DNA from 2 places in the Geobacter grbiciae genome. Region 1 is predicted to be linked to the other one. Evidence: riboswitches for the same ligand, from Rfam matches in the RefSeq annotation. Region 1 holds a riboswitch; the other holds the start of a gene.
What was found. A riboswitch is a leader RNA that binds a small molecule or an ion and turns the genes downstream of it on or off. The one in region 1 is predicted to bind molybdenum cofactor.
Positions count from the first base shown of each region.

Region 2: it holds a riboswitch for molybdenum cofactor, as region 1 does, so the genes downstream of both, KJB29_RS12990 (aldehyde ferredoxin oxidoreductase family protein) here and KJB29_RS04120 (ferredoxin) in region 1, are expected to answer to the same signal.

Region 1 is NZ_JAHDIW010000002.1:162,822-174,546, forward strand. It holds gene KJB29_RS04110 (DVU_1553 family AMP-dependent CoA ligase) at 59-1,411, opposite strand; gene KJB29_RS04115 (DVU_1555 family C-GCAxxG-C-C protein) at 1,461-1,916, opposite strand; molybdenum cofactor riboswitch at 2,117-2,236, shown strand; molybdenum cofactor riboswitch at 2,344-2,463, shown strand; gene KJB29_RS04120 (ferredoxin) at 2,598-2,780, shown strand; gene KJB29_RS04125 (aldehyde ferredoxin oxidoreductase C-terminal domain-containing protein) at 2,814-4,784, shown strand; gene KJB29_RS04130 (4Fe-4S dicluster domain-containing protein) at 4,771-5,307, shown strand; gene KJB29_RS04135 (molybdopterin molybdotransferase MoeA) at 5,417-6,721, shown strand; gene KJB29_RS04140 (DVU_1557 family redox protein) at 6,764-7,246, shown strand; gene trsM (DVU_1556 family methyltransferase) at 7,270-7,956, shown strand; gene trsS (radical SAM (seleno)protein TrsS) at 7,975-9,372, shown strand; gene KJB29_RS04155 (replication initiation factor domain-containing protein) at 9,548-10,522, shown strand; gene KJB29_RS04160 (hypothetical protein) at 10,538-10,807, shown strand; gene KJB29_RS04165 (major coat protein) at 11,084-11,296, shown strand; gene KJB29_RS04170 (hypothetical protein) at 11,369-11,725, shown strand, end outside.
Region 2 is NZ_JAHDIW010000010.1:116,302-134,778, forward strand. It holds gene fdnG (formate dehydrogenase-N subunit alpha) at 1-2,320, opposite strand, end outside; gene KJB29_RS12930 (sigma-54-dependent transcriptional regulator) at 2,598-3,986, shown strand; gene KJB29_RS12935 (cache domain-containing protein) at 3,987-6,008, shown strand; gene KJB29_RS12940 (nucleotidyltransferase family protein) at 6,054-6,386, shown strand; gene KJB29_RS12945 (HEPN domain-containing protein) at 6,383-6,763, shown strand; gene KJB29_RS12955 (sigma-54-dependent transcriptional regulator) at 7,019-8,548, opposite strand; gene KJB29_RS12960 (GAF domain-containing sensor histidine kinase) at 8,565-10,223, opposite strand; gene KJB29_RS12965 (iron-containing alcohol dehydrogenase) at 10,236-11,384, opposite strand; gene KJB29_RS12970 (DUF262 domain-containing protein) at 11,799-13,514, opposite strand; gene KJB29_RS12975 (hypothetical protein) at 13,762-13,971, opposite strand; gene KJB29_RS12980 (ribbon-helix-helix protein, CopG family) at 14,095-14,319, opposite strand; gene KJB29_RS12985 (iron-containing alcohol dehydrogenase) at 14,832-15,995, shown strand; molybdenum cofactor riboswitch at 16,131-16,248, shown strand; gene KJB29_RS12990 (aldehyde ferredoxin oxidoreductase family protein) at 16,279-18,009, shown strand; gene KJB29_RS12995 (MoaD/ThiS family protein) at 18,085-18,309, shown strand; gene KJB29_RS13000 (HesA/MoeB/ThiF family protein) at 18,311-18,477, shown strand, end outside.

The DNA.
Region 1 (11,725 bases):
AGCGGAGCAACCTTTCGGGGAGTGCCCAACCGCGTGCCGATTACCCTGCAGAAGGAATTTATGCACATACGGCACCTTGGTTCTCCTGCCGGACATCCCTGATCTGCCGTTTCCCGGTGCCGGTCGTGAACCAGCCGGCCCTGTCGAAGGTGATGCTCCCCAGCGTCAGCCCCCCCTGCCGGAACAGGGGATCGCTTGATTCGGCGCGCACAAGGGCGGCAACGGCCCCCCTGGCGACCTGTTCTTCCTGCCCCTCGCATGCCTGGAGACAGAGGTTGAGTTGATCCCGGCCGCCGTTATCGGCGATTTCGGCCGTAAAGTTCAGCAGTCCGGGAATCGGAAACAACGCCTCGTCCAGAGTTGCCATGGCGATGCTTGCCCCATCCCTGAGCCTCACGGTCGCCCCGATTCGTCCCTGCACCCTCCCGAGACGTTTCAGCACCGTGCCGCAGGGGCAGGATTCCGGCATCATCCTCGCCAGATCCCCGGTCCGGTACCTCACGAGCGGCATCCCGCTTCGGGTGAGGGTCGTGAAGACCACTTCCCCGAACTCGCCATCGGCTACCGGCCGGCCTGTGGCCGGGTCGACGATTTCCGTATACAGGTCGGCCTCGCGCAGATGGTAGCCGTCCCTTGCCTCACACTCCACGCCTCCCCCCAGCCCGGTTTCCGTCATGCCGTAGTGGGTGAAGACCCGGCAGCCCCAGTTCTGCTTCAGTTCCTCCACGATCGCCGTGGGCACGTAGTCCGTTGAAAGAAGGACGCTCTCCACCCAGCCCCGTGGAATCGCCTCGCCACCCTCACCACGGGCCAGAGAAAGAATCTGGGTCGGTATCCCCACCAGGCAAGGGGAGGGGTGGCGCATAATCTCCGCCCGTGCCGCTATCGGGTCCCGTACCGGGCCAAAGGTTACCGGCCTCACCCCCAGCCGTCTCAATCCCCGCGCCAGCAGGTCACCAACGCTGTCGGGTCGTTCGCCGGGCAGAAAGATGATGACGGTTGCCCCGGCAGCGACCATGGTCGCCATGCCGTGATGGAAGAAATCGACCGTCAGCTCCAGGTCTTCTGCCGTGAAAAATATCCGCTTTGCCTCGCCGCTGGTCCCTGAGGTTTGCAGGGTGACCACCCGTTCGATTTCGTCCTGGGAGGTGCAGAGCATCCGCATCCCCTGGGTTCTCACGTCGTCCGGCGTCGTGAAGGGGAGGCGGCTGAATGCCTGCAGATCCTTCACGTCCAGGTCATCGACTTCGGCGAGAAGGTTCCGGTAGAAGGGGCTCTTTGTCTGGGCATAGGTGACCACCTCCCGCAGTTTTCGTACTTGAAACGTCTCAAGGTCGCTCCGCGTTAGTGCCTGCGTGCCGGGCAGAAGCAGCTTGTCCCGTATCCACCCCTCCAGCGGCGTCCTATTCATCGCGGCACCCCTTTCTTCCATGCTTGTTTCACAGGTGGTAACGGAGTGGTCATTGACCTGTACCGCCCACGGTCGCCAGTATCGACTGGAGTTTCTCCATGGTTGCCAGCAGCAGGTCCGAGCAGGCCCGCTTGTCGGGGCTCGCCTTCAGGATCTCGTCGCAGTTGATCCCGCCGTACTCTTTTTCAGCCTTGACCGAGAACCAGTCCCACAATTCAGCCAGCAGCAGGGGAAACTCCGAGTCCTGCCTCTCCCGCTCCCTCGAACCATCCAGTGCCAGTGACAACGCGCATGACGCACCGGTGAGCACCCCGCAGGTGACGCCGGCGTAAAAACCGTTGCAGAGGGCCGCCATCGACCTGACCAGGTCCGGGTTGTCTCGACCCAGGTCGCGCAACACCAGCTTGACCACGATCTGGCTGCAACAGAGCCCTTGATGCTTCATGAGCAAAATGTCGAGATAGGGGCCATCGAAGGTGATCGTGTTCACTGACTGGTCGTTCATGGTGTTGTTCTCCAGGTGAATCTTTTTTTGGCCTGTTGTCATTCTTGGGCAGACAAGGCACCTTACAGATATTTGCACACTAAGCGAGAATTTTTTGTTTGACAAGTAAAATAGTAATGTAGTACTAATTTACGCAAATAAGCGTGAGCTTATGGTGGAGTTGTAGTAACAGGGTGCGGCAGATGCTTTGCACCGCGAAAATTTAAAACCGTCTCCGAGCTGCGGCGCCTAAAGGGAACATCCCCAGGGCGGTCCGGCCTATGGGTATCGCTGGAAACGGCGTTGCCTTCCTTATGCAAAGGGGACCCAGCGACGCGGAGGTATGTCCGCGACGTTCAGGGGCCTTTCTATCCAGGAGAGCGCCCCTTTTGTTTTTTCCCTCCGAGGCTCTAGTGCGGGCTGTCGGCGGGAAGCGGGACTTGAAAAAATTTAAAACCGTCTCCGAGCCGCGGCGCCTAAAGGGAACATCCCCAGGGCGGTCCGGCCTATGGGTATCGCTGGAAACGGCGTTGCCTTCCTTATGCAAAGGGGACCCAGCGACGCGGAGGTATGTCCGCGACGTTCAGGGGCCTTTCTATCCAGAGAGCGCCCCTTTTGTTTTTTTTGCGGGATAGACCGCGTACCAACGTGTCCGGTGTGATGATGCCGGATTACGACAACAAGTGGTGAGAGGAGGAGGATATGAAATACGAAGAGGTCGGATGTTATCTGGAAATCAATCTGGCAACGGGAACTATCGAACGGGTGGCGCTGGAACCCGAGGTGATGAGAGAGCATCTGGGACGTCCCGGGGCCTGCATCGGGGAAGCGTGCGGGGGATTCTGCCAGCATTCGCTACAGACCTGCCTCCGCATAGAAAATTAGACACAGGGTGTACATCGGGAAAAAGGAGGAAAAATGAGATACGCAGAGGCAGGATATTATCTGGAAGTCGACCTGGCGAAGGGGAACATCGAACGGGTCGCAACCGATCCCAGGCTGATGGAGCTCCATCTCGGGGGGTTGGGAACAAGCGTCAAGCTCCACTGGGACAGGGTACCGCCGGAAACCAGGGCATTCGATCCCGAAAATCTGCTGGTATTTAGTACCGGCCTGCTGAACGGCACGCCGGTGTTTAGCGCCAACCGCACCGTTGTTTCTTTCATTTCGCCCCAATCGGGCACGCTGGCCTATCCGATGATGGGGGGGTTTTTCGCGGCCGAGCTGAAGTATGCCGGCTACGACAAGATCATCTTCAAGAACAAGTCGCCCGACTGGGTCTATCTGTACGTCTCCAATAACAAGGTGGAGCTGCGTGATGCGTCGCATCTGAAGGGGAGGGGGGCGGTTGAGACCCAGGAACTCATCCGGAAGGAGCTGAACGATCCGAAAGCCCAGGTGGCTGCCATCGGTATCGCCGGTGAGAACCGGGTCTTTACGGCTTCCATTGAGCAATCCCGCTCAAGCGCCAGCCGACTCGGCGGCGGCGCGATCATGGGCGACAAGAAGATCAAGGCCGTGGCTGTCCGCGGCACCGGCGATGTCTTCCTTGCCCGGCCGGAAGAGTTCATGAAAGAGTTGCAGGGGGTGACGGATTATATCAAGTACCGATGGGCCAACCCCATTAAGGACGTCATGACCATCCTTTCCGGCATCGGGTCGCCCCAGGAGATGCTCCATACCGATGAAAAATGGCATACGGAGAACTTCGCCTGGGGCAATGCCCGGACCCGGAGAAGGGACTTCTGGACCGAAGAGATCGACGAGTCATGGTCAAAGTCACAGCATGGCGCAGTAAAGCGTCTGATCAGCTGTTACAACTGTCCGACCCATTGCGGGGCGCTTATTTCCCACAAGGATACCCCACGGTATATGGCGAAATGCTTCGGCAAGCTCACCTATGCCATGGCGGCTTATGTGGATGACCTTGATTTCTCCTGGAAGATCCTCCAGCGCGCCACCGAGTACGGGGTTGATTCCTTCTCGACGCCCCAGATTCTTGCCTTTGCCGTTGAGCTCTATGAAGCCGGCATTCTCACTGACAAGGACTTCAAGGGGTGTCCGTCCGACAAGGAAGGGAGATTCTTCTGGCTCCTCGACCGGGTCGCACGTCGTGAGGGGATTGGCGATATCCTGGCCGACGGCGTCTATTTCGCAGCCCGCAAGATCGGCAACGGTGCGGAAGCCTTCGATCACAACACCATCAAGAAGCACGAGCAGCTCCCGGTCAAGCTCGGGACCCTGGATCCGCTCTATTTCCTCATGTATTCCACCAACGAGAAGATCAGCATCACCCAGATGGAAGGACAGTGGCCCCAATCGGCCTTCCCAACCATGGAGCAGCGGGAGGAATTCGTCCGCGACTGGCCCCAGATTCCCGACGAAAAGTTCAAGCAGATCGTGCTGGACTGGGAACTGAGGGGGGAGAAGTCGATTCCCTACTTCCCGACACCGGACATGTGCTCTGAAATCGTGGACTGGATGGAGATGATGCACAACATCGATGACGCCGTGGGGATGTGCTGCGGCATGTCGTCCTTCTGCCTGAAGCCGCCCTATCACATCCACAACTACCCGAAAATAATCTCCGCGGCTACCGGCCTGGATCTGGACGAGTCAGGGCTGAAGCAGATTGCCAACAGGAGCCGGAACCTGCACCGAGCCTACAACAACAGGCTGGGTATCAGGAGAGTTGACGAAAAGCCGCCCGCTGACCACTGGAAGAAACGCTTCCCCGAACTGGAAGAGCAGCTTCTTTCCACCTATTACACGTACAAGGGATGGAACCACGACGGCATTCCCACACGGGAAAAGCTGGAAGAACTGGACCTGGGCTATGTCGCCGACGACCTGGAAAAGAGGGGGATCTTGAAAAATGGCCAAAATTAAACGGAAAGTCAGGACGATCACGGTTGATGCCGACAAGTGCAACGGCTGCCGGACCTGCGAAATCATGTGCTCCGCCTTCCACGCGGTTCCGCCGTACAGCAGCAACAACCCGGCACGGTCGCGCATCCAGGTCATCACCAACCGTCTCGAGGACATCTGGATGCCGGTCTTTGCCGGCGAGTACACCGAATCCGAGTGCATGGGGCGGAACAAGTACATCATCGACGGCAAGGAATACAACGAGTGCGACTCCTGCCGTGCCGCCTGCCCCTCCCGGGACCTCTTCAAGGAACCGGATTCGGGTCTGCCCCTGAAATGCGACATGTGCGACGGCGAAGACGAGCCGGTATGTGTCAAGTGGTGCCTGGTCGATGCCCTGGTCTACGAAGAACGGGAAGTGGAAGTGGATGAGAAGGATATACAAACGACGGTGACCGAGATGGAGGTCGGTCTGGAATCGCTGGTGCGAAAACATGGTTTCGACAAGGTAATGGATACGGTTGCCCGAATGTCGAAGAAGTGATACTACTTCCGGGCGCAAGAACGGGTAGCATGATAGTCCCCCCGGCCCTGCCGGGGGGACCACAACATGCGTCCATCATGGAAGCTGAACGGATTGTGGAGAAGGTGAGATGCCAGACTCAGAGGAAACCCTCCGGATTATTCTTGATAACATAACTCCGCTCGGAGTGGAGCGTGTCGACCTGCAGTCCGCCCTGGGGAGGGTCCTGGCCAGGGATGTGGCGGCACCGTGGGATTTGCCGCTTTTCGACAATTCGGCGAGGGACGGATTCGCCCTAAGAAGTGCGGACTGCACGGGCGAGGGGACCACCCTACGGATTACCGGCTTTATTCCGGCCGGATGCAATGTGTCGGAGCCGGTTCTGGGGGGGTGCGCCGTCCGGATCATGACCGGTGCACCTGTCCCCCACAACTGCGATGCGGTGGTGCCGGGGGAGGATACCCTGGAGACGGACGGCATGGTGACGGTCATGGCGCCGGTCCGTCGCCGGCAGCATATCCGCTTCCGGGGTGAGGATCTGACAGGCGGCGACCTGGTGCTGACGGAGGGGACGGTCATTCAGGCGCAGGAGATAGGCTTGCTGGCCTCATTCGGCCAAGCGGTGGTGCCGGTCTACCGGAAGGCGCGGGTGGCGGTGCTCTCCACCGGCGATGAGTTGATCGAACTGGGAGAGCATCCGTCAAACGGACGCATCATCAACAGCAATGCCCAGTATCTGGCTGCGGCTCTCAGGGAGATCGGCGCCGAGCCGATTCTCCTCTGCATAGGTCGTGACAACCGGGAAAGCCTGAAAGAGCAGCTTCAGACGGGACTGAAGGCCGATGCGCTGATCACTACGGCCGGCGTCTCGGCAGGAGCCCGGGACCTCGTGCGGGATGTGCTGGTTGAGGTGGGGGTCAGGCAGATGCTCGGAAAGATTGACATGAAGTCGGGCGGACCCAAGGCCTTCGGCATGAAGGACGGGATCCCGGTCTTCTCCCTTCCCGGCAATCCGTTGTCGACCATGGTCACGTTCGAGGAATTCGTCAGACCGGGGCTGCTCAGGCTGATGGGGCATCGCCGGACGGTCAGGCCGAACCTCAAGGCACGGCTGCGGGAAGATATCCGCAAGGAGCCCGGCCGGGTCCATTGCCAGTCGGTCCGGGTAGAAGCGGAGAACGGCCGCTACATGGCCACCACGGTCGGAAACCACAAGGCGTGCCGGCTGAGTACCATCCAACGGGCCAATGCCATTGTCATCCTCCCCGAAGGACCGTCGGTGGTGGCGGCAGGGGAAGAGGTGGAGGTACATCTGCTGCGCGGTGACCTGGTCCTGCTGGAAGAACCGAACCTCACTGCCGGTTGCGTACCTGATGACCGTGTGTCGGAAGAGGGGGAGACCTTCGAGAGAAGGGTGCGGGTGGCAACCCGTTAGGGAAGGGGGCAGATATCATGCGACAGGATGGGGGACCGCCAGATGAACGCGTATGAGCAGATCAGTTTGCAGATACCCGGGGAGGTCGAGCGTCTCATGGAGGACCGCTCGATCCTGAGGGAGGATGCGCAGAAGGTCATCCTTCATGCCGAGACCACCAGCAGGAAGCTGCTCAACTCTGCCACCGGCCATTTTCTCGCCTTCCATCGCCCCAAAGCGGTCACCTACTGGGCAGAGTATGTCCGGACCGGTGATGACTATCGGCTGGTCACCGCGTATTCCCACCGGATGGCGATGAAGTCCAGCGGGAGCACGCAGGAGTGGGTAAAATCCGGCAGCGGCAGCGAATGGCTCTGCAATCAGTGCCAGGCCCCCCTGGAGGAGCAAACTGTCAGGCTCCAGTACATGCAGTCCATATTTCCCATCACTCTTCCGGCCTGCTCCGGGTGCGGCTTCATCCTTGTCACTGAGGAGTTGGCAACCGGGAAGCTGGCCGCGGCAGAACAGGCGCTGGAAGACAAGTAACTTTCCGGCGGCACGGTGAACCGATGAACGGTACCGCACTCAACTGGTTGGAGCTCTGTCGCACCGTGGGTCCGTGCCTACGGCCAGGGGGGACCGCGCTTACAGACCGGGCACTGGAGGTCTGCAACCTTTCCGCCGATTCCCTGATTGCCGATGTCGGCTGCGGTGCCGGCGGAACCCTGTATCACCTGGAACGGACCGGTTTCCGCCGCCTGGTGGGGCTCGACCCGTCGGAGCCCCTTCTCGGGGGTACCGCCCCCCGCCTCGAAACGGCCCGCCTTATCCGGGGGGAGGCTGCAACGATCCCCCTCCGGAGCGCCACCGTCGATCTCCTTCTGTGTGAATGCGTCCTTTCCGTCCTCCCTGACCGGTCGGCTCCCCTCCGGGAGTTTGCGCGGGTCGTGAAGGACGGCGGGTATCTGGTAGTGAGCGACGTTTTCAGCACGGCTGGAGACAATGGGGCAGAACAGGCCGGTGGGCTTCTCACCCGCGAGAAACTCCTTGACGCGGTGGCCGGCAATGGCTTCACTCTCCTTCGGTGGGAAACCCACGACCGTTTGCTGAAGGAATTCGCGGTCCGCATGATCCTGGCCGGCGAATGCCTGCCGGATGCGTGGAAGGGTGGTACGGAGAGGAAAGGGGAGGCGGCCCGTGGGGGCCTCGGCTATTTCCTCATGGTGGCCCGAAAGGCTGAAGACCCGCTTCCGTAACAGATAAAGGATAGTGTCATGGAAACAGTGAATCTGGGTGAAACCGAAAGCATCTGCCCCGTCTGCCTGAAAAGGATAGCGGCGACACGACAAGTGCTGGGTGACGAGGTCTTCCAGGTCAAGGAGTGCGACGAGCACGGTTCGTTCAGGACCCTTATCTGGCGCGGAAAGCCGTCACTGGCCGAGTGGCGGAGACCGAAGCCGCCCGTCCACCCCGAGCTCTGCTACGGGACCGTCGAGCAGGGGTGCCCGTTCGACTGCGGCCTCTGCAGTGCCCATGCACAGATGCCCTGTTCGGTGCTACTGGAGGTGACTGACCGGTGCAACCTGCAGTGCGCCGTCTGTTTTGCCGATTCCGGCCGAAAGGATTCCGTGGATACCTCCCTGGACAGGATCACCTGGCTGCTAGAACGGGCCATGGCAGCGGCTGGGCCGTGCAATCTCCAGTTGTCCGGCGGAGAGCCCACACTGCGGGACGATCTGCCGGAGATCGTGGCAGCGGCGCGGCGGATCGGTTTTTCCTTTATCCAGCTCAATACCAACGGCCTGCGCCTTGCCGCCGACGGGAATTATGCCGCCCGGTTGCGGTCGGCGGGGCTTTCGGCAGTCTTTCTCCAGTTCGACGGGGTCGACGACGGCATCTACCGCACCTTGAGGGGAAGTCCGCTTCTGGAGCAGAAGCTCCGGGCCGTCAGGCATGCCGGCGAGGCCGGCCTCGGCGTGATCCTGGTCCCGACAATCGTGAGCGGAGTGAACAGCCATGCCGTCGGCGCCATCGTGCGGCAGGCCCTTCAATTGGCCCCAATCGTGCGGGGGATTCACTTCCAGCCTGTCAGCTATTTTGGCCGTTTCCCTGAGCAGGGCTGCGGCAACCGCTTCACTTTACCCGAACTGATGGGGTGTCTCGAAGAGCAGACCGACGGACTGCTCAGGCTAGCCGATTTCTCTCCTCCCGGCGGGGAACATGCCCACTGTTCCTTTCACGCCACATATCTCTACTCGGCCGACGGCGGGCTGCGCTCCCTCGGGGCGATGGGGGGCGATTCCTGCTGCACGACCAACTGTGGCAGCGGGGGAATCAGGAGGACCGTGGATACCGTGTCGCGCCGCTGGAAGCTTCCCTCAGCCGCATCATGCTGCGGCAATCCCAGAGAATCGGAGCAGACCGATTGTTGTGAGTCGGGCAGATCAAACCCGGTCCGGGTCGAAGGGGCCATTGATCTGGATAGCTTTCTCAGGGATGTCGCCACCAGGAGTTTCACCATCTCTGCCATGGCATTTCAGGATGCGGAAAACCTGGATCTGGAGCGCCTCAGGGGGTGCTGCATATCGGTTGTGTCTCCCGATGGCCTGCTGGTGCCATTCTGTGCCTATAACCTGACCAGCAGGGACGGAAGGAGCCTTTACCGCCGATGACCTGGCACGGCGGCAATTACCTCATGGTTTACGTCCCATAAGATATATTATGTAAAGTACGCCATACGGCGGTTTTCCGGCCTTTTCCGTCTTGTTTCGGTTGTTCATCCTCGCCTGAACGGTGTTTTGTTTGCTGCTTCTCCGGTGCCGTTGCTCCCTCTCTCGGGGGTGTTCGGTGAACGGGTATCAAGTTGATTTTCTCTCCTTCACGCTCCCTTACGGTCATCTGCCGGAAGCGTTCAAACTCCTTCACGGTTTCGACCTTAAGTCAAAAGAGAAAGGTCTTTATGGCTATCTCTTTTCCTACGTTGCCCCCGGTTGTACCGTTCTTTATTCCCCTGACCGCCCCGATGTCCATGTCCAACTCTCTGGCCGTGGCTGCGATATGTTTGACGTCCTGTCCCTCCCCGACCATGCGAAAGTGACCCGCCTTGATATCGCCTTTGATTCCTTTGACGGTGCTTACACTGTTGAGGATGTCCGGGGGTGTCTTCTACGGGGTGCATTCGGCGGAACGGCACGGCATATCACTGGATTTGTGGGGTTTACTCGGGAGGCTCCGGGCCAGACTCTCTATGTCGGTTCTCCCAAAAGTGACGCCCGACTTCGAATATACGATAAAGCCAGTGAGCAAGGCATTGCTCCGGGACAGCGGGAGGGGTACGCCGATTGGACCCGTTTTGAACTGCAACTTAGGGGGGACGTTGCAAAAGTCGCCTACTCGCAACTTTTGAAATATGCGGAAGGTATTGGCCTGGTCGCTTCTCTGGCTTCCCTCTTCGCTTCCTATATCCGCCCTATGTTCTACGTTGCTTCATCTGCTGAGTCAGTGGCAAAGACGCGTCACAATAAAAAGAAGTCTGTCGCTTGTCCTCTCTGGCTTGCCATGTTTTCGAGGTTTGATGATAAGCGCCCCAAGTTGGTGCGGAAAAATCCCGACCTTGGAAACCTGTTCCGGTACTGTCTCGGCGCTGCCGCAGCAATGAAAGTTCTTCGGATTGCCGTGAGTGGCTTCGACACTGTCTTCGAAGAAGCGATAGAAGAAGCCGCCTTCAAGCTCAAGCATGAAGCTTTACTGATAGATTGCTGCGAAACCGATTACAACGATATGTTTGAGCATGGGTACAACCCTGCTCCATTATGCCACTAAGAAAGGGGCTTTATTATGATTGCAAAAATTACTGGTCTGTGTCTTGAAGTTCACGAAAAGCACGGGAAGAAAGATGGTGTTGTTTTTCACAACTTGATTGTCTTCGAGTTTGGCCTCGACTATCCCGAAGTTCGCCGCATTGGCCTGAAACAGGAGCAGGTTGGCTATGTAAAGTCGCTCTGTGGAAAGATGGTTGAAATTGAGGTCAATGTGTCTAAGTTTCAAGAGCGTACTTCGCTGTACTTCGTTCAGGCTGTTCCCGTCGATAAAAAGGCCGTTGCATGACTCCGGAGCAGCTACAGCCAGTCATTGATGCAATAAACTCTGGTGCTGCTGTTGTCTCCGGTTTCATCTGTGCTCTGATTTTTGCCGTTACGTGGAAGGGGTAAGTATATGAATGCAGACTTCTTTGCTGCTCTTTCAATCGGTATGGGTGTCTGGCTCTTTGCCTATGGCTTGAATCGTGTTTGGCTCATGTTCAAAAATCTTGTATCCTGACGGTTCCGGGCCGTCAGGCTATCACGCCCCACAGGGGCTAAAACTCACATTGGAGGTTTCATCATGTCGAAAAAGTTCCTTGCTGTCGTTGGTTCTGCCGTTGCCGTTGCTGCTTCTGCCTCTGCCGCTCTTGCAACTCCTGTTCTTGACTTCACCGCCGTTGGTACTGCTGTAACTGGTGAACTGACCCCCGCTATTGCTGCGGCAATGCCTATCGCTGGCATTGTTCTTGCCGCTGGTATCGGGTGGAAGCTGTACAAGCGTTTCACCAAGTAAAACCGCCCTGCGGTTTTAAGGGGGCTTCGGCCCCCTTTTTTTTTGTATCTGACGGGGGGGGGGGGTGGTGGCATGTTTAAAGGTCTGCGCTTAATTGCTGTTTCGTTGGTTGCTCTCTGTACGTTTCTTGTTTATGACACAAAAAACGCTGTTGCTATAGTTGACCCTATTACTATTAGTGTGGCTGCTGCTGCTTTGGCGTCATCTGTTATCGTTGGTGGTGCTTATGTCTATGCAAAGCGTTATTACCGTGAGAATGGCGGTTCTCGTGTTGCTTCTGGCACTAAAGTTACGCCGTCTGGTACTATCGCGCGCGATATGACTATCTCTTATATCGCTCTAGGTGCCTCTACTGTCAATACTATTACTCGTAATGTTACCGCTACAATATCTCAGTCTGCTGTTGCCTCTGTTGTAAAAGCTAATCCG
Region 2 (18,477 bases), on a different contig from region 1:
CGCGGTTGTAGATGATCCGGCGGTTCACCGGCCAGCACCAGGACCACTTGGGGAAGAGGCCGAGGCCGGTGGGGTCGGAGGCGTCCCGGCGGGCCATCTGGTTGCCGTCCTTGGTGTAGGAGCCGCAGTAGATCCAGCAGCCGGAGACGGTGGAGCCGTCGTCCTGGAGGTACTTGAACATCGGGACCTGATCCCCCTTCTTGAACTCCAGGGTCTTGTCCTTGTCGACGATGGTCATGTCCTTGGTGAAGTAGCCGTTGATCTCCCTGGCCACCATATGGACGTCGGGCTCGTGGCCGGTGCCGTAGCTCCAGGAGAGCTTGGTGATCGGCTCGGGGAACGCGCCCCCCTGCTTCAGGTAGAGGGCCTTCACCCGCTTGTAGAACTCGTCGATGATGTGGAGGTCGCTGCGGGAATCACCCAGCGGGTGGACGGCGGCGTAGCGCCACTGGGCCCAGCGGCCCGAGTTGGAGATGGAGCCTTCCTTCTCGATGGAGGAGGCGGCCGGCAACATGAAGACCTCGGTCTGGATCGACTTCGGGTCGACGCCGGGACGCTTCCAGAAGATGGAGCTCTCGGTCTCCCAGAGGTCGGCGGTGACGAGCCACTTGAGCTTGCCAAGGGCCTCCCGGGCCTTGCCGGAATCGGGGCCCCCCACGGCCGGGTTCATCCCCATGCAGACGAGCCCTTCCAGTTCTCCCTTCCCCATCTTCTCCATGATCTTCACGTAGGAGTAGTTCCCCGACCGCTTGGGGAGGTAGTCGTAGCAGAAGTCGTTCTCGGCCGTGGCGTTCTCGCCGTACCAGGCCTTGAGGAGGCTCGTGATGTACTTGGGGGTGTTCCCCCACCAGTTGGCGCTCTTGGGGTCCTTGGTCTTGGGGGTCCACTTCTCGTTGTAGGCCTTCAGGTCCACGTTGTCGAACTCCGGCGACTTGAGGTAGCCGGGGAGGATGTGGAAGAGGAGCCCGTAGTCGGTGGAGCCCTGGACGTTGGACTCGCCCCGCAAGGCGTTCACGCCGCCGCCGGCGATGCCGATGTTCCCCAGCAGCATCTGGAGGAGCGCCACGGCCCGGACGTTCTGGCTGCCGTGGGTCGACTGGGTGATCCCCATGGCGTAGAGGATGGTCCCCGCCTTGTCGGCGCGACCGGTGCCGCAGAACGCCTTGGCCACCTTGAGGTAGTCTTCCTTTTTCGTGCCGGTGATGGCGCAGACGGTGTCCACATCATAGCGCCGGTAGTGGTTCTTCAGGAGTTGGTAGACGGACTTGGGATCCTTCATGCCCATGTCCCGCTTGGGCTTGCCGTCGGCGGTGGTGGCGTAGGCCCAGGACTTGAGGTCGTAGGTCTTCTCCTGATCGTCGAAGGCGCAGAACATGCCGTCCTGGAAGTCGAACTGCTCCGAGACGATGAACGTGGCGTTGGTGTACTCGCGGACGTACTCCTCGTGGATCATGTTGTTCTGGAGGGCGAAGTTGATTATCCCCCCCAGGAAGGCGATGTCGGTCCCCGGACGGATCTGGGCGTAGATGTCCGACTTGGAGGCCGTGCGTGTATAGCGCGGATCGACGGCAATGAGCTTGGCGCCGCTGTCGAGCGCCTGCTCGATCCACTTGAACGAAACAGGGTGGTTCTCGGCCGGGTTGCAGCCGATGGCCAGGATTACGTCGGAGTTCTTCAGGTCAATCCAATGGTTGGTCATGGCACCACGACCGAATGAAGCCGCCAGACCGGCGACCGTTGACGAGTGTCAAAGTCGGGCCTGGTGTTCGAGCTGCCCCACCCCCATGGCGCGGGCGAATTTGGTCCAGAGGTAGCACTCTTCGTTATCAAGACCGGCGCCGCCGAAGAAGGCCATGCCATCGGTGCGGTTCACCACGTACTCTTTGTTGTCCTTCTTGTTGAGCTCAGTCTTCTTGAAGGACTTGTCGCGGGTTTCCTTCATCCGCTGGGCGATCCGGTCAAGGGCCCAGTCCCAGCTCTTCTCTTCCCATGTGTCGGAGCCGGGCGCCCGGTACTTCACCTTCTGGAGCCGGTTCTCGTTGTTGGCGATCTGGAAGAGCGCGCCCCCCTTGGGACAGAGCGCCCCCTGGTTGATCGGGTGCTGCGGGTCACCTTCGGCGTTCACCACCCTGCCGTCCTTGGTGTGGACGATCAGGCCGCACCCAACCGAGCAGAACGGACAGATGGTGGTCGTGGTCTTCAGCCCCTTGGTCCGGAGCTCGGGAGCATCGACGCTCGCCTCCCCCGGCTTGCCGGAGAGCGCGATGGCCGCGCCGGCCAGTGCCCCCCGCTGCAGAAACTGCCTGCGTGAAATTCCCATTTCACAAACCCCCTTCGAAGAGATCGGGCCATGGAGCCCGTTGCGTTGAATGTGACAACGGGCTCACAAGGGCAACCTCCGTGCCAATACCGTTTACACGTCTACATTATCGACAACACACTGGAATAATTGGAATTCACAGATTTTTCACGGCAACAGGAACATACCGTGTGGAATCTTGTCTTGCGGAATCCTGGCCGCGTCTGTATCATTTTGTCCATGTAGACATACTAAAAACTAATGAAACGAACGGCATCGGCGGGCACGGAAAATCATCATGAAAGCACGCATTCTCATTTGCGACGACGAGGAAGGGATCAGGCGCTACCTCCAGAAGATGTTCCTGGCCAAGGAGTACGATGTGGAAACCTTTGCCGACGGAACGAGCCTTCTGGCACGTATTGAGGGGGGAACGGAGGGTGATGCCGACATCCTCCTTCAGGACGTGCGGATGCCGGACATGGACGGGATCGAGGTGCTGAAGCGGGTGAAGAAGCTCCGGCCGGCCATGCCGGTGGTGGTGATGACCGCCTTCGGCACCATCGACGCGGCCGTGGAGGCGATCAAGCTGGGGGCCTACGACTACGTCACCAAGCCGTTCCCCAAGGAGAAGATCCTCGGCCTCATGGAGAACGCCCTCCAACTGGACCTCCTCATGAAGGAGAACCGGGTGCTGAAGGAGGAGCTCTCCCGCCCCGACATCCCCGACAACATCGTCTTCACCAGCGCGAAGTTCCGGGAGGTCTACGACCTCACGGTCCAGGTGGCCGGCAGCGACGCCAACATCCTGGTCCTCGGCGAATCGGGTACCGGCAAGGAGCTTATCGCGGGCGCGATCCACGTGAACAGCCAGCGCAAGGGGCGGCGCTTTCTCTCCATCAACTGTGCGGCCCTGTCTGACACGCTCCTGGAGAGCCAGCTCTTCGGCCACGTGCGCGGTGCCTTCACCGGCGCCATCACCACCCAGAAGGGGCTCCTGGAGGAGGCCGACGGCGGCACCCTCTTCCTGGACGAGATCGGCGATGTCTCCGCCGCGGTTCAGGCGAAGCTGCTGCGGGTCATCCAGGAGCGGGAGTTCATCCCCGTGGGGGCCACCAAGCCCAAGAGCGTCGACATCCGCTTCGTGGCCGCCACCAACAAGGATCTGGCCAAGGAGGTCGCGGCCGGACGATTCCGGGAGGACCTCTACTACCGGCTCAACGTCATCACCATCGCCCTCCCCCCTCTGCGGGAGCGGCGCGAGGACATCGAGCCCCTGGCCATGCACTTCCTTGCCAAGTATGCCCGCCGCATCCGGAAGAATATCCGCGGGTTCACGCCCGAGGCGCTCCAGTCCCTCCAGGGGTACCGCTGGCCCGGCAACGTGCGGGAGCTGGAAAACGTCGTCGAGCGGGCCGCCATCCTCACCCGGGGCGACCTGGTCACTCCCGAAGTCCTCCCCATCCGCCCCCGGGAGGATGCGCCACTTCTCCGGCCGGACAACCTGCTCGTTTCCCTGGAGGAGATGGAGCGGGAGCACATCGAGCGGGTCTTGCGCCAGACAGGCTTCCACAAGAGCCGCACGGCGGAGATCCTCGGCATCTCCCGCAAGACCCTCGACCGCAAGATCGTGGAGTATGCCCTCGCCATCCCCGGCCAAGGGATCTCCGGAACCCTGGACGACTGAATGGGACCGAAGCGCTTCCCCATCCGCCTCAAGCTCACCTTCGCCACCCTCATCCCCCTCTTCGTGGCCTCGGTCATCTGCTGGGTCATCGGCATCTCCATCATCAACTCCCGGATCGTGACCCAGGCCCAGGAAAAGGTCCGCACCGACCTGAACTCGGCCCGGGCCGTCTACCAGAGCGAACTTGACCACATCCGGGACGTGGTCAAGTTCACCGCCACCAACCCCTTCACCTCCATGATTATCTCCCAGGGGGACCGCGCGACCCTCAACAACCTCCTCTCACCGCGGATGGCCAGCGAAGGGCTCGACTTCCTCACCGCCGTGGACCGGTCGGGCCGGGTCGTCTTCCGGGCCAGCAACCACGGGGCCTTCGGCGACAGCAAGATCAACGACCAGATCGTCTCCCGGGCGTTGCAGGGCGAGCACATCGCCGGCACCGAGGTGATCCCCCCCGGGGAACTGGTGAAAGAAGGGAAAGAGCTGGCCGCCAAGGCGTCCATCCAGATCCTCCCCACCCTCCACGCCCGCCAGCGGGACGAGTCCGTGGAGCGCTCCGGCATGGCCATGGTGGTATCGGTGCCGGTGCGGGACCAGGCCGGGACGGTCGCGGGTGCCCTCTACGGAGGAGTTCTCCTCAACGGCAACAACACCCTGGTGGACCGGATCAAGAAGATCGTCTTCGAAGCGGTGAGCTACCAGGGGGAGGACGTGGGAACCGCCACCATCTTCCTGGGGGACTTGCGGATAGCCACCAACGTCCTCCTTTCGCCGGAACGGCGGGCCATCGGCACGAGGCTCTCGGAGGAGGTCTACAACCGGGTCCTCCTGGCCCGCGAGAAATGGGTGGGACGGGCCTTTGTGGTGAACGACTGGTACTACTCCGCCTACGAGCCGATCCTGAACCTCCAGGGGAAGCCGGTGGGATCCCTCTACGTGGGGGTCATGGAACGCCCCTTCCTGGAGATGAAACGGGAGATATCCCTCATCTTCGGGGTGGTCCTCCTCTGCGGCTCCCTCATCGGGCTGGCCATTTCGAGCTTCATCGCCTCGCGCCTCGCCCGCCCCATCAAGGAACTGGAAAACGCAGCCCGCCGGATCACCGCCGGCGAACGCGACAGTGCCATAACCATCCAGACCCGCGACGAGATCGGCGACCTGGCAGGGGAGTTCGCCCAGATGACCAGAACCCTCGCCCAGCGGGAGGAGGACATCCGGAAGCTGAACCGGGACCTGGAGCAGAAGGTGCTGGACCGCACGGCCCAGCTGGAGGAAAAGAACCTCCTTCTTGTGAAGACCCAGGAGGACCTGGTCAGGGCGGCAAAGCTGGCCGACATCGGCATGCTGGCCGCCGGCGTGGCCCACGAGATCAACAACCCCCTGGCGATCATCCGGGGGAACACGGAGCTGCTCCAGATGGCGATCCCCGAGGACGACCCGAGCCGGGAGGAGGTGGACACCATCGCCCAGCAGACGGGACGGGTGGAGCGGATCGTGGGGAGCCTCCTCAAGTTCGCCCGCCAGCAGAAGAAGGAACTGGGAACGGTGGAGGTCAACAGGCTCCTGGATGAGATCCTCAAGCAGGTGGGGCACCAGATTCCCCTTGCCGGCATCGACATCCGACGGGACTACGCCGCCGACATCCCCCTTCTGGAAGGAGACGGCGACCAGCTCCGCCAGGTCTTCACCAACCTGATCCTCAACGCCATCCAGGCCATGAAGGAGGGGGGAACTCTCACGGTAAGCACCTCCCGCGACAGCGCCGGAGAAACCTGCACCGTTGCCGTGGAGGACACGGGGGCCGGCATCCCCCCCGAAAACCTCAAGAAAATCTTCAGCCCCTTCTTCACCACCCGCAACGACGGGACCGGCCTCGGCCTCGCGGTTTCCTACGGCATCGTCAGGGATCACGGGGGGAATATCCAGGTGGAGAGCGTTGTGGGAGCGGGGAGCACCTTCCGGGTGGTGCTGCCACTGAAGCAGGGGGAGCAGAAAAATGCCATCGCCCTCTCAGACCGTTGACGGCCCTCCATATCTGGCCTAAGATATTAAAAAACGAGGAACAAAATGGCAAAAAGACTCCCTCTGAAAATCGAAAAGATCCTTGAAGAAACCAAGGGCATGTTGAGCGCCATTTATGCCCAACGGCTGAAGGAGATCATCCTCTTCGGCTCATACGCCCGCGGGGATTTCTCGGAGGGATCCGACATAGACCTTCTCCTCCTGCTGGATAACGTCAACAATCCAGCAATGGAGCACGACCGCTACTTCCCCGCAATCTGTGAACTTTCCCTTAAGCATGATACCGTCGTTTCCGTTATTCCGATGGACTACGACACATACCTCTCCAAGAAAACCCCTCTTATTCTTAACGCCCGCAGGGAAGGGGTACCGTTATGATCAACTCGGTTCGCGAATTGCTCGACAAATCAGCGCAAAGCATCGGGGCCGCAGAAACCCTCATGCGCGAGCAGTACGTGGATTTTGCCGCTGGCCGTGCGTACTATGCGATGTTCTATGCTATTGAAGCGCTGCTGTTGAGTCGAGACATGAGCTTTTCCAAGCACTCGGCGGTCATAGCAGCCTTTGGCAAGGAGTTTGTGAAGGCCGGCACATTCGACAGCCGCTTTCACCGGTATCTGCTCAATGCATTCGACCTTCGCAATGCTGGGGACTACGGAATCATTCATTCCGTCAGCGAGGAAAAGGCGCGGCAAACGATCGAAGAGGCAAAAGAACTGCTCGCCGTCGTAACCAACTATTTAAGCGACGAATAGACCAGCTATCATGCTCAGCCCGAAGGCTCGTGAAGAAATGAAGTAGGCCGCAGCAGCCGCCTTGAGGCAGCCGCCGTGGATGAGGAATGGAATCGTTGATGCCGACCTCTGGCTTGATTATCTGACCGAGTACAATGAATTCATAAACCATCGGCGCAAGCCGGAGACGCCGTTTATCGAAACCCGGATGCTCCTGTAGCGCCCGGACCCGCCCGCCTTCTCTTCCCGCAACTTCGCACACCCACCGCCGACCATTCAGGAACTCCCCAGCCCGTACTCTTTGATCTTGCGGTAGAGGGTGTTCCTGCCGATGCCCAGGACCTTCGCCGTCTCGGTGATGTTCCACCGGTACTGTTCCAGTGCCTGCCTGATGGTTTCCTCCTCGGTATCCTTGAGACACCGCCGCGCAGACCCGCCCCCTTCTCCCCCCATGGCTGTGATCAGCCTCCTTTCAAGCGCCCGCAGGGAATCGAGCATCCGCTGCAGCTCATCGGCACCCAGCTTCCGCAGCTCATCTACGCTGACGTCGGTTCGCCAGAGCCGCTCCGGGGATAGGGAGACATCCCCCTCCCCGACTTGCGGGAACAGGGGAGAAAGGGTGTCGGCGGCCAAGGCTGCGCTGTTCAGCAAGGTGCTCTCCAGGTGCTCGGGAAGGATGGTGTCGCCGGCGCACATGACCACGGCGCGCCGGATGACGTTGGCAAGCTGGCGGATGTTGCCCGGCCACCCGTACCCCTGCAGAAGCCGCAGCGCCGGGGGTGAAATCCGCAGCGCTGCGTTGAGCTGACGGACAAAGTGCTCCGCCAGTTGGGGAATATCCTCGGAACGGGAGCGGAGCGGCGGGATTTCGAGCCGGACCACGTTGAGCCGGTAGTAGAGATCCTCGCGGAACGTCTTCTCCCGGATGGCCTGCTCCAGGTCCACGTTGGTGGCGGCGATCACCCTCACGTCGGTCTTGATGGGTTTTTCACCCCCCACCCGCATGAACTCGCCGGTTTCCAGCACCCGCAGCAGTTTCACCTGAATTTGCGGACTGGCATCGCCGATTTCATCGAGGAACAGGGTGCCGCGGTTGGCCAGTTCGAAGATGCCGCGACGGGGCTGGGCCGCGCCGGTGAAGGCCCCTTTCTCGTGGCCGAAGAGCTCGCTTTCCAGGAGGTTCTCCGGCAGGGCACCGCAGTTGACCGGAATGAACGCCTGATCCGCCCGCCCCGAGGCGGAGTGGATGAATCGGGCCAGGACCTCTTTTCCGGTGCCGGTACTTCCCTGGATCAGCACGGTGACATTCTTGGTGGCGATCTTGTGGGCCACGGATACGAGCCGCCTCATGCCCGGGGATGCCCCCACCTGGAAACCGACGGCCCGGGCCACCTCGGCCCACTCTTCGGCGGCGGCGCTCCCCTGCTGGAGGTTGAACCCGTGGCTGGCGGCCTTCTCGATCAGGGTCTCGACTTCGTCGATGTCATCAAAGGGCTTTTCCAGATATTCGTAGGCACCCAGCTGCATGGCCGCGACTGCCGTCTTGATGGTGCTGTAGCCAGTCATGATGATGACTTCGCAGGCGGGCTGCCGGGCCTTGATTGCCTGCAGAAGGGTCAGTCCGTCGGTATCCGGCAGCTTCAGGTCCACCATGGCCACGGTGAAGCGGTGCTCTTCGATGGCCCGCATCGCTTCCGGCTCCTTCGACGCCGTGACAACGTCATACCCTTTTCTGGTCAGCAGGCGGCGGAAAAAGGTGCAGACATCCGCCTCGTCATCGATAATCAATACCTTGATCTGTGACATTCTCTCTCCGTTTTGATCACTGCTGCTCTATGGGAAGGAGCAGCGAAAAGGTGCTCCCCTCCCCAAGCCGGCTCTCCACCTCGATGGTGCCGTTATGGGACTCGGCAATCCCCAGGCTGACCGAGAGACCGAGGCCAGTCCCCTTGGTCGCCTCCTTGCTCGTGTAAAAGGGGGTAAAAATCTTCGACAGGTTCTCCGGGGCGATGCCGACGCCGTTGTCCCTCACGCTGAGGACGGCCCACTTCTTCCGGTCCTTCACCAGCAGCGCCGTCGCCACCGTGATGACCTTCTCCTTGCGGTCGACCTCCCCGAGCGCATCCCGGGCGTTGATCAGCAGGTTGGTCAGCACCTGCTGGATCTGGGAGCCGTTGGCGGTAAGCCGCGGCAGGAAGGGGGCAAGCTGCTCGACAATTTTGATCTGGTTCCGGTTGATCTGGTACTGGATCATGCTCAGAACCCGCTCCACCTCGGCATTCAAGTCGATGTCCGTTACCGGCGGCTGATTCTGCCGGGAGAAGGTCAGCAGGTTCTGGATGATCCGTTTGCAGCGCAGGCCCGAATTGACTATGTCTTCCAGCACCTCGGCCCGGTCGTACTGGGCATCCTGCTGGAGCTCCCTGAGGAGTAGCTGCGCCGTGCCGATGATGACGGTCATGGGGCTGTTCAGCTCGTGGGCCACCCCGGCCGTCATCTCTCCGAGGGCCGCCAGCTTTGCCGTCTGGACCAACTGCGCCTCCATCTTGGTCTTGTCGGTGACATCCTTGATGATGATCGTCACGGCCAACAGCTGCTTCTCTTCGTTGAACACCGGGTAGTAGGAAATATCGAGGAGCAGCCCCGCGTCGGTCTGCCAGCGCTGGAAAACCGGTTTCCCGGTCCGCTGGACCTCCTTGATGGGGCAGTTCTCGCAGGGATGGGTGCGGCCGTGGAGCCTGGCAAAGCACTTGTTGCTCACCGCCTGGTTCCAGAATCCGCTCATTGCCGGAGAAAGCCGATTGTTGTGAAGCAGGACGTTGTAGTCGGTGTCCACCAGGAAAATCGGGTCAGTAACCGCCAGGAAGGTCTCCTCCCACTCCTTCTTGGCCCGCGAGACCTGCTTGTAGAGCCGGGCGTTCTGGATACTGATGGAGAGCTGGTCGGCCAGATGCTGGACAAAGCTGAGATCCGCCTCGTTGTAGGCGCCGTCGATGATGCTGGCGACAATGAGGGCGCCGATCACCTCGTCGCGCTGGAACATCGGCGCAATCGCCAGGGACCGGAGCGGCCCCGGATAGTTGGGATTGATCTGAATGTGACTGAGTTCTTCCGGCGTCAGGTTGTAAATCCCGGCCTTCCTGTTACTGATAACGTTCAGCGTCGGTGAGTGGGCAGGGAAATTGTCGATTCTGCAGAAATCCCGCGGCATCAGGGCCATGAGCCGCAACTCGCCGTCACGGACCCTCACGAGACCGAGAAAATCGCAGGGAAGGGTCTGGGGAAACTTGGTGAACGCCCGTTCGAGGATATCCTCCATGGACATGTCGATGTTGATGTCGCGCGTCAGCTGCTGGAGGATCTCCAGGCGGCTGTTCTGCTTGAGGATCTCCTGGTTGCGCTTTTTCAGCTCGATATAGTAGTTGAGCTTGGAGGAGTCGACCCCGGTCAGCTGCTCAAGGAGTTTTTCCCTGTTTTCCATGGCTTTTCCCTGTTACATCGCCTTGCGAAATATTTTCTCGATGTCCTCCACCGTCGCATTGCGGGGGTTGGTCACCAGGCAGGCATCGTTCAAGGCGTTGCGGCTCAACAGCGGTATGAACTCCTCCCGCAGCCCCATGGCGCCGAGCCCCTTGGCAAGACCGATGTCGGCGATCAACTCGCGGATACCTTCGATGGCCAGCCAGGCTCCCTCCTCCGCGCCGGTGTTGCGCACGTCCTTCCCCAGGGACCAGGCGATATGCTTGAACCGCTCCGGGCAGGCCGGGAGATTGAACTCCATGACATGGGGGAGGATCGAGGCGTTGGCCTCGCCGTGGTGCTGGTCCAGGAGGCCGTCCACCTGGTGGGTCATGGCGTGGGTGGCGCCAAGGATGGCGTTGGAGAAGGCGATGCCCGCCGTCAGGCTCGCCATGGCCATGTTGGTGTTGGCCTCCATGTCACCCCGGTCGGCCACCGCCCGGCGCAGGTTGGCCGCGATGAGCTGGATCGCCTTGCAGGCGTGGATGTCGGTCAGGGGGGTAGCCGCCAGGGAGACGTAAGACTCGATGCCGTGGGTGAGGGCATCCATGCCGGTGGCGGCCGCCAGCTTCGCGTCCTTGGTCCTGAGAAGCTCCGGATCGACGATGGCGATATCCGGCACCAGGGATTTGGAGATGATGGACATCTTCAGCTTCCGCTCGGTGTCGACGATGATGGCGAACTGGCTCACCTCGGAACCGGCTCCGGCGGTGGAGGGAGCGATCACCATCGGCGGGAGCGGCCGGGAAATCCTGTTAATCCCCTCGTAGTCGCGCAACTCCCCCCCGTTGCTGGCAAGGATGGCCACTGCCTTGGCCACGTCGGTGGGGCTCCCCCCACCGACGGCGACGATGGCGTCGCACCCCGAGGCCAGGTAGTGCCTTGCCCCCTCCGACACCTCGAAATCCTTCGGATTGGAGGTGAGGGACGAATAGATTTCCGTTTCCAGGCCGACGGCATGGAGGTAATGGAGCGCCTTGTCAACCCAGCCGGCGTTGATCACATCCTCGTCGCTGACCAGAAACACCTTGGAGGCGCCGATCCGGGCGGCGCTCTCGCCGATCTGGCTCAGGGAACCCTGGCCGAAGATGATCTCCGGCGCCACGAATTTGCTGATGTTCACAGTGTCTCCTTCACGGGGAACGATACGTTTACAGCCGTATACAGGTGCAATTCCCGTGCAAAACCCGCCAACTGAACGTTTACGGCACAATGCCCGCAACGGCTCGCCAACATTGTTCCATTTTGGAACCATGTCTATTGTTCCATTTTAGCGCATTGCGTTCCAGGATGGTACGAAGAATATCTTCTGGGTGGACTGATGCCTCGCGTCCCTTCGATTCAGTAGTTATGGAATATGTGTCCTGGCTGCCCAGGTGCAAATCGAAAATGAGAAAACGGCTGCCTGGCTACTTTGCGGCCTTGTAAGGTGGACATGGAATCATCGAAATCCTCATCAGACAGAAAAGCCCGCTTTCGGCCACGGGCTTTTCGAACTTTTCGAAGGGGGGAGTTTGAAGGAAGGGGAGTTAAGGAATCAGAAATCAACCCGCCATATCGATGATGCCACCTCTGCAAGACGAATCTGGCGTGCCTGGATTTTGCTTTCATTCCACTCGTCGTAATGCTCGGCAATCGCCTTTGTTATCTGGAAATCACTGGTCGCGTAGATTTCCCGCTTCTTTTCATACTCTCCATTGCCCAGCTGCCGGTTTTCCTTCGCCTCCAACGGGGTCATGTTGCCAAGGCGGTATATCAGCCTGTCCTGCTTTGCCTCTTCAATGTATGACCAGACTTCCGAAGGGCTTTCAGGCAAAACATGTTCGAGATTATAGGTCGCGCTTTCAAAATCGAAATCCTGCCCTGATTGCTGCCGCTCTATCTGGAACAGTATGTAGCGGACAACCTTGCGGTTCCTGGTGTTGGTAGTCCGCAATTCCTTCTCAGCGAATGCTGCCTTGAATTGACGGTCGTCAGGATAAATCTCTTTCAGGACGTTCAATACCGCCGGTGTCGAACCGAGAGAGCCGTCAGTAATCTTCCAGGCCGCTTCGTTGTAAGTGCGTTCCTGATCATGCGTCTGCAGGTTGCAGATTACGTTGTAACGGAAAGAAATGACCGCGACTGCCCGAAGTATCCTGGTGAATGTTATTCGATCCGTTGCGGCGAACCGCTCATAACACGCCAACAACATGGCCAGCGGCTGGCGTACATTGAACATCAGCAGTTGTTGTAACGCCTGGTATTCGTCATCATTCCAGAATGGTTTCTGGGGATCCCGCAAAGCGGCATACACTTCCGCGCTGCTATCCAGCCCGCGCAGCAGTTCGAATGCCTGCTCACGGGTATTGATCTTGCGGCGAATTGTCTTGAACAGATCGGCTTTTCGCACCAGCCGGTTTTTGCTGTTCCAGTAGACCCGTAGAAACTCCGGGAAACTCTCACTCCCCAGCAGTCCTACGATACGCTCCCAGCGCTCTTCCAGAGCTTTCAGTTCCGTTTCGTGCGAATCGCCGGAACTGATCACCGAGAACAAGTAGTTTTTGAGCAGGTCTGTTGCCGATAGCCGAACGCCACGGGCATTGAGGGTTTCAAACACCTTGAAGGCATTCAGTTCGTCGGTGACTGTGATTACCGTAAAAAAGAGCTTATCCACCAGGCTGTCGATAAAGGAAGCCAGTTTTTCACCGCTGTCTACTTTTTGCCCGGCATACCCCTTGACCTTGTCCTTGAACCAGATGAATGCCTTGCGCAGTTGATGTTCCGATGCGTTCAAGCCGCGTTGCGGCAGGGATTCCAACGGCACCAGATAGGTTTGATAAAAGCGGTTGTTATGGCGGTTAAGTTCGAGTTTTGAGCGGGGCACCAGGGAAACCGGGTCCACATAGCCGATATAGCTGTTCTGCAGATTATCCCTGCGCCGCTGGTTCTTGTCCGGATCAACGTCCGCTGCCACCAGGTCTTTCAAGTGGCCAAGCGCGGCCAGGATCATGACACTGATGGTTGTCAGGCGCTGCTGTCCGTCGATGATATCAAAACGCTTACTGTCCGGAGACTGCAACACCAGATACCCCATGTAATGGGCAGGCTCACCGTCGGCATCAAGCAGGCCAAGCATATCCTGCCATAAATCGTCCCACTCATCTTCGCCCCAGGAGTAGTCGCGCTGGAAGGGTGGTACCCGATAGACAAGGCCATTTCCCAACAACTGACGAAAAGTCTGGTTTGCAGTATTGAAGTTCATCGCGGACATATCTTGCTCCTCCCCGGCATCCAGCCCAGATCCTTCTCGAGCGCATTTTGAAAGTCCCCACCCTGGTGCAGGATGTCTAATCTTTCACGTTAAGGGCGCCCCCCTTTTTCTCCATTATCAGCTAGCCTTAACTGCCTCGTCCGGTACAAGACAGACTCCAGCCCACAACCGACCGCCTGGGCGTATTTACATACTCATCTCATAACATGTTTGTTACATGCCTTCAAGATGCTGCCAGGGGGTTACGCTAGGGAAGATAAATCAGGTCGCACCCGCGGCACTTCCCGTACCGCTGCGCCGGGAGGAAAACGTTGATGGTGAGACAGTGGGGGCACTGCCAGAAAGCAAAGCTGGTGACTTCCCGGCCGGCGAGGGTGCTGAACAGCCAGCGATAGTAGGCATCCCAGTCGTACTTCGGAGGCTGCGCGGCCTGTTCAACCAATTGTTCCAGCAGCATGGGAACCTCCCTTGTCGTCTGGCATCAGTGTACACCACAACAGCCCACAAAAAAACCGCTCCGTCGGCACGAAGCAGACAGGAGCGGTTTTTTTCAGAAACCGGGTCGGCGGCATGTTCCGGATCAAGCCTCCCCGCGGGCTTCGGTGTACTTCAGAGCCGCAGCCCGGATAGCATCCATTCGCCTTTGTTCCGCATTTTCCACGAATGAACAGAACGCCTCGCGCATGATATCCGAGGCGCTCATTTTCTTCTTTTCCATGAGCCGCCGGATCTCCTCCATCTGATCGTCGGTGACCCGTACCGATATGACCGTCGGCTTGGGGTTCACGCTGACCGGTTTTCCCATTATTCACCTCCTGACCATGAAATGACTGCATCCGGCCTCGCCGGTTTTTCTCAGACAACCTGCGACAGGTAGTGGCAAGTTCAGTACCAATAGCCCCACGGGACAGGGGCCGGTTTCCGGCGAAAATGGAGCCAAGCCGGCGACTGCCGAGGCTTTTCTAATTTGCTGCCGGCGAACGACCAAAGGGAGCACCAGGGAGAGGACAGGGGGGGCGTGGTGTTCCACAACATCACAACCGTTCCAGAACAGAACGCGAGCCTGCACCAATTCAGAACAGCGTTAACGTAGAGCCACATCCCCGATTTGCCCATCAAAGCTAACCTCAAAATTCAATTGTTGCTGTGAATTCAATTAATTACCACCGCCTATCCCCTCCCCCTCCAAATTTGGTATGCGGCTTGCCTTAGTCCCAAACAGCCGTTCTAAAAAACCGTATGACAACTGACAGGTTGAACAGAGAAAGTTTTCACCGCAGTGGCAGAACGCCACACACCAACAAGGAGGAAGTACACATGGCACTGGCAGATCAGACTTTCGGATTCTTTATTCCCACCGTTACGCTCATGGGGGTCGGCTCTTCCAAGGAGACCGGCGCGCAGGTAAAGGCGCTGGGCGCCCGGAAGGCGCTCCTGGTGACCGACAAGGGGATCTCGGCCATGGGGATGGCCGACCAGATCAAGGAGCAGGTGGAAGCCGCCGGCGTCGCGGTCGTCATCTTCGACGGCGCCGAGCCGAACCCCACCGACACCAACGTCCACGACGGCGTCAAGGTCTATCAGGAGAACGGCTGCGACTCCATCATCTCCCTCGGCGGCGGCAGCTCCCACGACTGCGCCAAGGGGGTGGGCCTCGTGATCGGCAACGGCGGCCACATCCGCGATTTCGAAGGGGTTAACAAATCCACGAAGCCGATGCCCCCCTTCGTCGCCATCAACACCACCGCCGGCACCGCCTCGGAGATGACCCGCTTCTGCATCATCACCAACACTGACACCCACGTGAAGATGGCCATTGTCGACTGGCGCTGCACCCCGAACATCGCCATCAACGACCCGGTCCTCATGCTCGGCAAGCCCGCGCCCCTCACCGCCGCCACCGGCATGGACGCCCTCACCCACGCGGTCGAGGCCTACGTCTCCACCATCGCCACCCCCATCACCGACGCCTGCGCCCTCCAGGCCATCAAGCTGATCGCCGAGTACCTGAGCCCGGCCGTGGCCAATGGCGACAACCTGGAAGCCCGGGACCGGATGGCCTACGCCGAGTACCTGGCCGGCATGGCGTTCAACAACGCGAGCCTCGGCTACGTCCACTCCATGGCCCACCAGCTGGGGGGCTTCTACAACCTTCCCCACGGGGTCTGCAACGCCATCCTGCTGCCGGCGGTTTCCGAATTCAACGCCATCGCCTGCCCGAAGCGGTACGCCGACATCGCCGTGGCCCTGGGCGAAGACATCACCGGCCTTGCCCCCCTGGATGCCGCCGCCAAGGCCATTGCCGCCATCCGCAAGCTCTCGGCGGCCATCGGCATCCCGGCCGGCCTCAAGGAGCTGAACGTGAAAGAAGGGGACCTGAAGGTCATGGCCGAGAACGCCAAGAAAGACGCCTGCCAGCTGACCAACCCGCGCAAGGCGACCTTGGAGCAAGTGATCGGCATCTTCAAAGCGGCGATGTAGACGGCTGCCGCTTTCGCGCAATCCCGGCGTTGCCCTTCGCGATGCTCTTGTGCGGCGTAGCGCTGCTACGCCTCCGCGGCATCACTCGGACGCCTTGGCCTTGCACGAATTCGACACCCGTAATAGTTGCAGATAACAACCAACACTCTCCGAGCCTCCCGGCCTAACAGGGAAACCTCACGGCCCAGGGCCACCGGGTGCCGCCGGAAACGGCGGCGCCTCCCTTTCGGAAAGGAGAACCATCAATGAGAAACGCTATCTATAGAAAGGGAGCAATCAGTTCATGGATAAGATAATCCGCGTAAACATGGCCGACCTGAGCACCAGGATCGAGGCGGTCCCCGCTGAATGGGCGGGGCTTGGCGGCCGCGGCCTGACCTCGACCATCGTTGCCGCAGAGGTCCCCCCCACCTGTCACCCCCTGGGCCCCAGCAACAAACTTGTCTTCGCCCCGGGACTCCTTACCGGAACGCCGGCCGCCAACTCGGGCCGCCTCTCGGCCGGGGCCAAGAGCCCCCTGACCGGCACCATCAAGGAGAGCAACGCCGGAGGCACCGCGGCCCAGATGCTCGCCCGCCTTGGCATCAAGGCGCTGATCATCGAGGGAATCCCCAAGGCCGATGCCTGGTACAGCCTCCACGTCTCCATGGACGGGGTGACCGTTCAGGAAGAAGCGGAACTGGTGGGGAAAGGGAATTTCGCCGTCATCGAGGCCCTTGAGGCCCGCCTCGGGAAGAAGACCGGCATCCTCACCATCGGCCCGGCCGGCGAGCTGAAGATGACCGCAGCCAACATCTCCGTCAAAGACCCGGACAGCAAGATCCGCAGCCACGGCCGCGGGGGGGTGGGGGCCGTCATGGGCTCCAAGAAGATCAAGTTCATCTCCATCAACGACGAGGGGGCCCCCAAGGTTCCGATCGCCGATCCGGAGAAATTCAGGACCGCCTCCCGGGCCTTTGCCAAGGCGCTCCTGGACCACCCCGTGAGCGGCGAAGGTCTCCCCACCTATGGCACCAACGTCCTGGTCAACATCCTCCACGAGGCGGGAGGGCTGCCGACCCGGAACTTCACCGCAGGGCAGTTCGACAGCCACGACAAGATCTCCGGCGAGACCTTGCACGAGACCATCGTCGCCCGGGGGGGCAAGCACAAGCACGGCTGCCACGCCGGTTGCATCATCCAGTGCTCCCAGGTCTACCACGACAAGGAGGGGAAATACGTCACCTCCGGCTTCGAGTACGAGACCATCTGGGGGCTCGGCGCCGACTGCTGCGTTGACAACCTGGATGATATTGCCAGGGCCGACAACCTCATGGACGACATCGGCATCGACTCCATCGAGACCGCCGTCATGTTCGGCGTTGCCATGGAGGCGGGCATTCTCCCCTTCGGCGACGGTAAAGGGATCATCCGGCTGCTCGAAGAAGAAATCGCCAAGGGTACCGCGCTGGGCCGCATCCTCGGCGGCGGAGCGGGCTCCGTGGGCAAGGCCTACGGCGTCACCCGGGTACCGGTGGTTAAGAACCAGGGGATTCCGGCCTACGACCCCCGGTCGGTGAAGGGGATCGGCATCACCTACGCCACCAGCACCATGGGGGCCGACCACACCGCCGGCTACACCATCGCCACCAACATCCTCAACGTGGGGGGGTTCGTGGACCCGCTGAAGAAGGACGGCCAGGTGGAGCTTTCCCGCAACCTCCAGATCGCCACGGCAGCGGTGGATTCCACGGGGATGTGCATCTTCGTCGCCTTCCCGGCCCTTGATATCCCCGAGTGCCTGCCGGCCTTGATCGACATGATCAACGCCCGTTTCGGCATCAGCCTCACCGGCGACGACGTGACCAACCTGGGGAAATATATCCTGAAGACCGAGCGGCAGTTCAACATCGCGGCCGGATTTACCAGTGAGCACGACCGCCTGCCGGAGTTCTTCAAGACCGAGCCGGTGGCGCCCCACAACGCCGTCTGGGATTTCAGCGACGCCGAGATCGACGAATTCTGGAACTTCTGAAACGCCGGCGCGGACACCTCCCGTGTCCGCGCCCTTTACCAAGGCAAGGCCAAGGGGCCGTGGGGGAGAAGCGCAATGGAGATCACCGTAAAACTGTTCGCCATGTTCCGTGTCGGGCGTTTCGCCGCGGGCACCTATAAATACCGGGATGGGATTACCCCGGCGGACATCGCCGGCGAACTGAAGATCCCGGAAAAGGACGTGGGCATCGTCCTGGTCAACAGCCGGCACGCCAAACTGGACCATCGGCTGTTCGAGGGGGATACCCTGTCGCTGTTCCCCCTCGTGGGAGGGGGGTAAGATGGAGCTGTACGACTTCATCACGGCAGCGGCGCCAGGGGGCCTTTTCCCCTGGACTGCCCAGGTGGAGGCCGCCGAGCGGTTCGGCCTCACCCTCGGCCGTGTGGAAGAGGCGGCCCTCGAACGGGGCATCATGCCGGCTCGCTACCAGCGCAACCGCCGGACCAT